2 regions of the Halocynthiibacter sp. C4 genome follow, and region 2 is predicted to be linked to the other one. Evidence: riboswitches for the same ligand, from Rfam matches in the RefSeq annotation. Region 2 holds a riboswitch; the other holds the start of a gene.

Region 1 (4,211 bases), 280 kb from region 2:
TGAGAAAGGCATGAAGGGTTTAAGCGCGCCAAAGATCGAAGGGAAATTCTCGCTCCGTGCATCTGTCACGGGAATGATCCATATGGACGAGGTGTTTGTACCCGAAGACAACCTCTTGCCCTATGCCGAAGGGCTTGCAGGGCCGTTTGGCTGTCTTAATCGTGCACGCTATGGCATTGCGTGGGGAGCGATGGGCGCGGCGGAATTCTGTTGGCATGCGGCGCGCGACTACACGCTCGAGCGCAAACAATTCGGCAAACCTCTCGCCGCCACACAACTTGTTCAGAAAAAGCTCGCCGATATGCAAACAGAGATTTCCCTTGGCCTCCAAGGTTGTTTGCGGATGGGGCGTTTGATGGACAGCGGTAAGGTCTCGTCTGATCTGATTAGCTTGATGAAGCGCAACAACTGCGGCAAGGCGCTCGACATTGCCCGAACCGCCCGCGATATGCACGGCGGTAATGGAGTGAGCGACGAATACGGCGTAATCCGGCACGTGATGAACCTTGAAGCGGTCAATACCTATGAAGGAACCCACGATATCCACGCCCTCATCCTCGGGCGCGGACAAACCGGGCTACAGGCTTTCCAATAATCGAGCCGCGGGCACAAAAAAGCCGGCGATACCGCCGGCCAAATTATCTCATGCAATTTGTCGTCTGTTAAAACATTCCTGAAAGAGCCCGGCCCCAAACGGGCCAGACTCTCCGGGAGGAACTAGAACCGAAGGCGCGTGCCGCCAAAGACTGCGACGCCATCGTAGTAATCTGTCGTTTCGCGATCGTATGTGAACTTTCGGGCAATGAACCAAAGCTGCTGATAACCAAGGTTTTGCACAACAGCAGCGCCGACCGAGCCGGAATTGTCGCCATCCTCTGAAATGCTATTGCCTGCATAATAATCAAGCGAGAAGGCCGTAGAGCCAATATCAAAGAAATCGGTTTCCCAACCAACCTTCGTGTATCCGTAGGTCCCTGTGAGGCCGTCCTCTGAGTTTGTACCCGCCGCAAGCGTAAGACTCAGGCCAGAGTCCAGATGAAGGCCGGAAATCGATCCTGAAAACACGTCGCGCTTGGTGTCTAGGTTGTGGCCATACCCGATTCCGCCATTGATCAGGTATCCATTGCGTTCTTGCGCATAGTAGCCCGCGATATCAATCAGGCCCTGTTTTTGACGGTCTGGATCATCGGAAAGGAGGTCTTGACCATAAGAAACGCCACCACGGAAGCCGTTGTATTCTGGTGTATCGTAACGCAACCTTACCCGCCGGCCGAGACCGTTGAAGTGATCAGTCGCTTCACCCACACTTTCGTCAGAGAGGATGCCATCTTTTTGGCGGAACAAACTCGCACCTGCGGAGTCAGCCGTCGCCGCACCGGCAATTGTGCCTGTTCCTGATACGTCTTGGCCAGCAATCCCATCCGAAGCCATCGAGCCTTGGCCAAGCCAAACGCGACCGTATTCATCATTGGAGAACCGTATTTCAATTTTCCGAATGTTCGCCTTGGTGATTTCGGTGCTGCCGCCATCTGGGTTGATTTGGCTCACGTTGGACGTGGACTTCGGATTGTACTGAAACTCCATGTTGCCCATTGTCGTCCATCCGGTGCTGCCGGCTTGGCCATTATAGAACACGCCGATCCGCGTGCTGGAGTTGTCATTATCTACGAGGCCATAGTTCGTGTTTACTTCGCCGTCGTCGAACGAGAGGATACCAACGTTAAGCTGTCCATATGCTTTCCAAGGGCTTTCAGTTTCCACCTCTTGCGCGACAACAGCGCCTGCACTGAGCGACAGCGAAAGGCCCGCTACGATATTGAAAATGAAGTCTTTGCGCTCTTTGGCAACGGGCATAAATAATTCTTTCGCTCTTATTTGGCATCTTCGAAACTAAAGCACTATTCACTCTTCGAATCTGTAAAAAGGCAGAACTAATAGCCCCATGTTATCCGTTTTTCGACGAATCGGATAGGCGTAGCTTTCAGTTCACATTAAAGTGAGAAAACACACAACTGATTAATAAATAACTCAAAAAACGCGCCTCACAGACGCCTCTAACCCTCTGTGACACAGTTGCAATAGCCAACAACCCTCTTGCAATTGCGAAAAATACCTTCTAGCCCATCGCTATCCGTCGGGGTGCCCATTGGGCTGAGAGGTGCTTGCACTGACCCGTCGAACCTGATCCGGACAATACCGGCGTAGGGAACGGGTAAGCACCGCGCAACATGCGCAATCTGTGCCGTTTTTCTTGCCGTAAGTCCCCGAAACGAGTGACTTTGATGCAAGACAAAACAACGCCCCCTATTGCTCTGACTATTGCAGGATCGGATTCCGGCGGCGGCGCGGGAATTCAAGCAGACCTCAAGGCTTTTTCGGCAAACGAGGTTTACGGAACGAGCGTCATTACCGCCGTCACTGCGCAGAACACTTGCGCCGTTACTGCGGTTCACGAGATTCCCGCAGATGTCGTTGCTGCACAAATTCGCGCGGTTCTGGATGACATGGACGTGGGCGCGATCAAGCTCGGAATGCTGTTCTCGCCCGAGATCATTCATGCCGTGGCCGATGCTCTTCGCGGCTTTGACGGGCCGCTTGTGGTTGATCCGGTGATGATCGCGAAATCCGGCGACAGGTTGTTGCAATCCGAAGCGCTGGCCGCGCTCAAGGAGCTACTCCTTCCGCGCGCGGATGTTCTTACGCCGAACCTACCTGAAGCGGCGGTGTTGCTCGGAACCGAAGAGGCCAACTGCCCCCAAGAGACTCTCGCACAGGCCGAAGCACTAACCAAACTGGGGCCAAAATCCGTTTTGCTGAAAGGTGGGCATGGCAAAGGTGAAATCTGTGAAGACATTCTACTTTCACCAACTGGCAACCAAACATTAGCCGCCGCACGCGTTCATACTCAAAACACCCACGGCACGGGGTGTACCTATGCCGCGACGATTGCGGCGAACCTCGCCAAGGGCCTCCCGCTCAACGATGCCGTGAAACAAGCGCATGGCTATCTTCAGAAAGCCATCCTTGCCGGCGCGGACTTGTCGATCGGCAAAGGTCACGGACCGGTTCATCACTTCGCTCAGGTTTGGGCGCAATGACGGAAGTTACAGTAATAGGCGCCGGAGTTGTTGGGCTCTGCGTTGCGCGGCAGCTTGTTGATCGAGGCGCAACTGTGCGCGTAATAGACAGCGGCGGTGAGGCAGGAGAGCAAAGCTGCTCTTGGTGGGCTGGCGGCATGCTGGCGCCATTTTGCGAGGGCGAAAGCGCTGAAGAGCCCGTTGTGCGGCACGGCGAGGAGGCCTTGGGGTGGTGGCAGGAGAAAACCAACGCCGTTGAAACTGGTGGCTCGCTCGTTGTCTCCGCGCAGCGTGATCGGGCAGATATGAAGCAATTCGCGCGCCGAACGAAAAACCACCGCACCTTGAACCGCGCTGAGATCGAAGCGATGGAACCGGAACTTCCCGACGGCATCCAGCAAGCGCTCTACTTTGAAACCGAAGCCAATCTTGCCCCGCGTGAGGCATTGTCAGCTTTGAAAACGGGCCTCGAGCGCGACGGCGTTAGCTTTGAAACGGGTTGGGCCGATCCAGAAGCTCTGGCGCGCGACGGGATGACCATTGATTGCCGTGGCCTCGCGGCCGCTAATGCCTTTCCGGATTTGCGCGGTGTCAAAGGCGAGATGCTGATCGTCCACGCGCCAGATGTGACCCTCAAACGCACCATCCGGTTATTGCACCCGCGCATCCCGATTTACGTCGTCCCGCGCGAAGGGAGTGAATACATGATCGGCGCCACGATGATCGAAAGCAAAGACAGCAACCGCGCCTCCGTGCGTTCGGTTCTGGAGCTGCTCAGCGCGGCCTATGCGCTCAATCCAGCGTTTGGCGAAGCGGAGATCGTTGAGATTGGTGTCGCCAGCCGCCCTGCCTTTCCCAACAACCTGCCGCGCATTACGCGAAACGGCAATCTTATCCGCGTGAACGGTCTTTATCGCCACGGATTCCTACTCTCGCCAGCGCTTGGCGGTATGGTGGCCGACCTCGTTTTCAACAAGAACACCCGACCGGAGTTTCTCTATGACTATTCTGATTAACGGCGAAGCCACGCCCTTTGATGGCGCAACGCTCGCTGATGCGCTCAATGCAAACGGATATGCCGACACGGTTGTTGCGACTGCGGTGAATGGAACGTTTGTCCCGGCGGAGGCGCGT
Region 2 (4,211 bases):
CATCTCTCCCACGGCTCGCGGCGCACCACGCAAACGCGCCAACCAAAGCGAGAGCGCAAGTCCGAAAGTAACCGCCAAGCATGTCGAGGCCAATGCGACCAAGAGCGAGCGTCCTGCGGCAGCCCAAACACTTGCCGGCATCGAGAGAAACCCTGCCGCCCCCTGCATCACCACCATTACCAGCGGCAAACCAAGAAGCAGCACCACGAATCCAAGCCACGCTGCGTCAGCAAGCCGCCCATGCGCACGATCATAACGCTGAACCACACGATCAAGCCCCTGCCCTGCATCGTGTTGACGCGAGAACTTCCACGCCGCGATCGCCGCTGCGCCCGAAAGCACTAGCTGAACAATCGCAAGAAGCGCAGCTTTGCTTAGGTCAAAATCAAATCGAAATGCCTGATAGATTGCCAGCTCCACCGTGGTCGCTTTTGGTCCCCCGCCAAGAGCAAGGGCAACCGCAAAACTTGTGGTGCAGATCAGAAAAATCAGCGCAAAAGTTCCGGGCAACACACGCCAAAGCATGGGCCGCTCGAGTAGGCGACCCACATCCCGAGGGCCGCCGCCAAGAGATGCCACCAGCCGAAAATGCTCTGCCGGAATTGCGGCCCATCCCTGCAGGAGGAATCGCACTGCCAGTGGTAAGTTGAAAAATACATGCGCCAAAACCACGCCATGCAGCCCGTAAATTTGAACCGGTGGTAATCCGAACCATCCAAGAAAAGTGCTTAAGACGCCAGTGCGCCCGAATACAGCAAGCAACCCAAGGATCGCCACGATCACAGGCAAGATGAACGGCGCGCCGAGCAACGCGATCATTGTGTGCCGCCCACGAAACTCTCGCCGCGCAAGCGCACGTGCAACCGGAATCGCGAGAACAACACTCAGGAGTGCAGACAGAAAGGCCTGCGTAACGGTAAACCGAACAGCAACCCAATCAGAACGCGAAAACTGCGCAGCGCTTTCCGCACGAAGGAATACCGCCAAGACAGTCCCCAAGCAGAGCAACACCAGCAAAGCGCTGACAATTGCACCCGCCCAAGGAACCAGCCCGCGCGGAACTCCGTTTATTGCGACAGCGCGTTGAGCCACTCGTCCAGCGCCGCGTCACGAACCGCCATTGCATCCCCCGCAGGAAACAAAAGTGCAGAGCTTGGATTTGCCAATGCTTCAAACCCCGAAGGAAGCCCCGCTTCGGGTGTTACTGCAGGATACATCCAATTGGTTGTCGGAATAATGGATTGGAACGTGTCACTCACCATAAAGCTCAAGAACTCGTCGGCCAGATCACTTTCTTCGGTATGAGCAACCTTCGCCGCAACTTCGACCTGAAGGTAATTACCCTCGTCAAAAGCAAGTGCCGCTTTGGTGGCGTCCTCCTCGGCAATCAGGTGATAGGCTGGGCTTGTGGTATAAGACAGGACCATATCGGCCTCGCCCTCTAGGAACATTCCGTAAGCCTCGGACCAACCTTTGGTAACGGTCACAATATTATCGGCAAGGCCTTCCCAAATTACAGGAGCCTCATCGCCGTAAGCCGCCTTAACCCACATCAGAAGACCAAGACCGGGCGTTGAGCTGCGCGGATCTTGGATAACGATCTGAAGATCGTTATCAGCCAACTCTTTGAAGTTTTGCGGAACGTCTGGTGTTTTCGTGGTGTCATGCACGAATGCGAAATAGCCCCAGTCATAGGGCAAGAACATCGGATCGCTCCATTCAACCGGTAGATCAAACACAACATCATCCATGCCGTGATTGGCAAACAATCCGGTTTCGGTCGCCGCCGCGGTGAGGTTCGTGTCGAGGCCAAGGACAACATCCGCCTCTGTGCGGGCGCCTTCAAGCCGTACACGCGCCAACATTGCCGCCCCATCACCGACGCCAACCAGCTTGAGATCACATTCGCACTGCGCTTCAAACGCTTTCTCAACCGCGGGGCCAGGGCCCCATTCGGATACAAAGCTGTCGTATGTGTAAACGATCAACTCCGGTGTCTCGGCCGATGCCATTGAGGCCATCGCCAGACCCGCTGCAATCATGGGAAATTTCATTTCACGCTCCATCATCTGATGGGCGGATGAAGGGTGGAAACGTCCAATACCTTCCCTCCGCCGATCTTAATCGGTTCAGGTTCAACGGGTCCGCATCTGCATCTCAGCCGTTTCCGGCCCCCCGAGGTTCTTCCACTCCTATGCCCTTGATCCCGTTCAGGCAAGCGATATCCCCTTGAGCCAAGGCCTTGAGGCAGGTACAGAACCTTGAAAAGGAGCCGCATATGTCGATGAACAGCTTTGGACACCTCTTTCGCGTGACAACTTGGGGCGAAAGCCACGGGCCCGCGCTTGGCGCAACAGTTGATGGTTGCCCGCCGAATATCGAAGTCTCCGAAGAAATGCTGCAGCAATGGCTCGACCTTCGCAAACCTGGCCAGAACAAATACACCACCCAGCGGCGAGAACCGGATACGGTGCGCATTTTGTCAGGCACGTTCGAGGGTAAAACGACCGGAACGCCGATTCAGCTCATGATCGAAAACACCGATCAACGAAGCAAAGACTATGGCGACATTGTCGAAAAATTCCGCCCCGGCCATGCCGACATCACCTATTTCCAGAAGTACGGCATTCGCGATCACCGTGGCGGCGGGCGCAGTTCTGCGCGGGAAACCGCAGCGCGGGTTGCGGCGGGCGGCATTGCACGCGCGGCGTTGAAAGCGCTGGTGCCAAACCTCGAGATCAAAGGCTACATGGTCCAGATGGGGCCTCACGCCATTGACCGCAGTAAATTTGATTGGTCCCAGATCGACCAAAACCCATTCTGGACCCCTGATGCAGACACCGCTGCAAGCTGGGCGGACTATCTGGACGGGCTTCGGAAGGCAGGTAGCTCGGTTGGTGCGATTGTCGAAGTTGTAGCCAGAAACGCGCCCGCAGGCCTCGGCGCGCCGGTTTACGCTAAGTTAGACACGGATTTGGCAGCAGCGATGATGAGCATCAATGCCGTAAAAGGCGTGGAAATCGGCGAGGGTATGAATGCGGCGGCCCTTACTGGCGAAGAGAACGCCGATGAAATTCGTATGGGCGAAAACGGACCGGAATTCACCTCAAACCACGCAGGCGGGATATTAGGCGGCATTTCCACGGGCCAAGACCTCGTGGTGCGTTTTGCGGTTAAACCGACGTCCTCGATCCTGACCACGCGCAAGACTGTGACCAAAACAGGTGATGATACCGAGATCATCACCAAAGGCCGCCATGACCCTTGTGTTGGTATCCGCGCGGTGCCTGTGGGCGAGGCGATGATGGCCTGCACCCTTTTGGATCACATCCTGCTGCACCGCGGTCAAATCGGCTCTAACCAAGGGCAAATCGGCTAGAATTCAACTAGAAGCAAGAGCTGCATCAAGCAGAGCCTTAATCTCTTTCTTACTAGTTCCGAGCGTCACCCGACCAATTTCTGTATCTCCCCGCAGGGCAACCAGTACCGAGCGGCGCGGGATTTTGAGACGTTTTGACAATGCGTCTTTGGAATATTGATCCCAGTTCACATAGACGAATGTAATCGCGTCGTCATAAGCTGGATTCTCATCCCGAAGCGCTTCAACTGCGCGTTTTTGTGCGGCGCAGGTTGTGCACCAATCTGTGCCGAAATCGACAAATACAGTTTTCCCCTCGGCCAAGGCTTCGTCGACCAAGCCCGGCTTGTACTCGACTGTTTCACCTGAAATCGCCGCAAACGGCAACGAGACTGCAAGGATTGCACCTGCGATAAAATCTCTTCGTTTCATGAATTCCTCCTAAATAGAGACTGATAAGTCGGTGAACCAAGCGGGCAGATTCTGTACAGCCCAACGCTCGGCAACGATGTGAAGCTCAAGCAAGAGCGCAAGGCCCACGAGAATAAACATAACGCCCATAATGGTGCGGGATTTGCTGGCAAGTTTGCGCATAAATTCACGCCGTTTCAGCAAAGTCGCGCGCGCACCATAAGCCAGAAGCAGAACAATTGTGGCCACGCCAAACGCGAAAAACACCATGATTAGGGTCGCTTTCGCGAGGTTCTGTCCTTGAGCGGCCAACGCAATTGCGCCGCCAAGCGTCGGACCGACGCAGGGGCTCCAGACCGCACCAAGGAGAGCGCCGCCAAGGAACTGGCCGCGCAAGGTTGAACGGTCAATCACGTCCATCCCGTGATCCGCACGGTCCGAA

The links. A riboswitch is a leader RNA that binds a small molecule or an ion and turns the genes downstream of it on or off. The one in region 2 is predicted to bind thiamine pyrophosphate.
Region 1: another riboswitch for thiamine pyrophosphate. It lies ahead of thiD (bifunctional hydroxymethylpyrimidine kinase/phosphomethylpyrimidine kinase); the one in region 2 lies ahead of thiB (thiamine ABC transporter substrate binding subunit).

The regions. Positions count from the first base shown of each region.
Region 1 covers NZ_JAPEIE010000002.1:921,978-926,188, forward strand. The annotation lists gene OU789_RS11700 (acyl-CoA dehydrogenase) at 1-595, shown strand, start outside; gene OU789_RS11705 (hypothetical protein) at 718-1,854, opposite strand; TPP riboswitch at 2,126-2,225, shown strand; gene thiD (bifunctional hydroxymethylpyrimidine kinase/phosphomethylpyrimidine kinase) at 2,283-3,098, shown strand; gene OU789_RS11715 (FAD-dependent oxidoreductase) at 3,095-4,093, shown strand; gene thiS (sulfur carrier protein ThiS) at 4,077-4,211, shown strand, end outside.
Region 2 covers NZ_JAPEIE010000002.1:1,204,767-1,208,977, forward strand. The annotation lists gene OU789_RS13155 (thiamine/thiamine pyrophosphate ABC transporter permease ThiP) at 1-1,092, opposite strand, end outside; gene thiB (thiamine ABC transporter substrate binding subunit) at 1,068-2,054, opposite strand; TPP riboswitch at 2,090-2,188, opposite strand; gene aroC (chorismate synthase) at 2,279-3,379, shown strand; gene OU789_RS13170 (thioredoxin family protein) at 3,383-3,790, opposite strand; gene OU789_RS13175 (cytochrome c biogenesis CcdA family protein) at 3,800-4,211, opposite strand, start outside.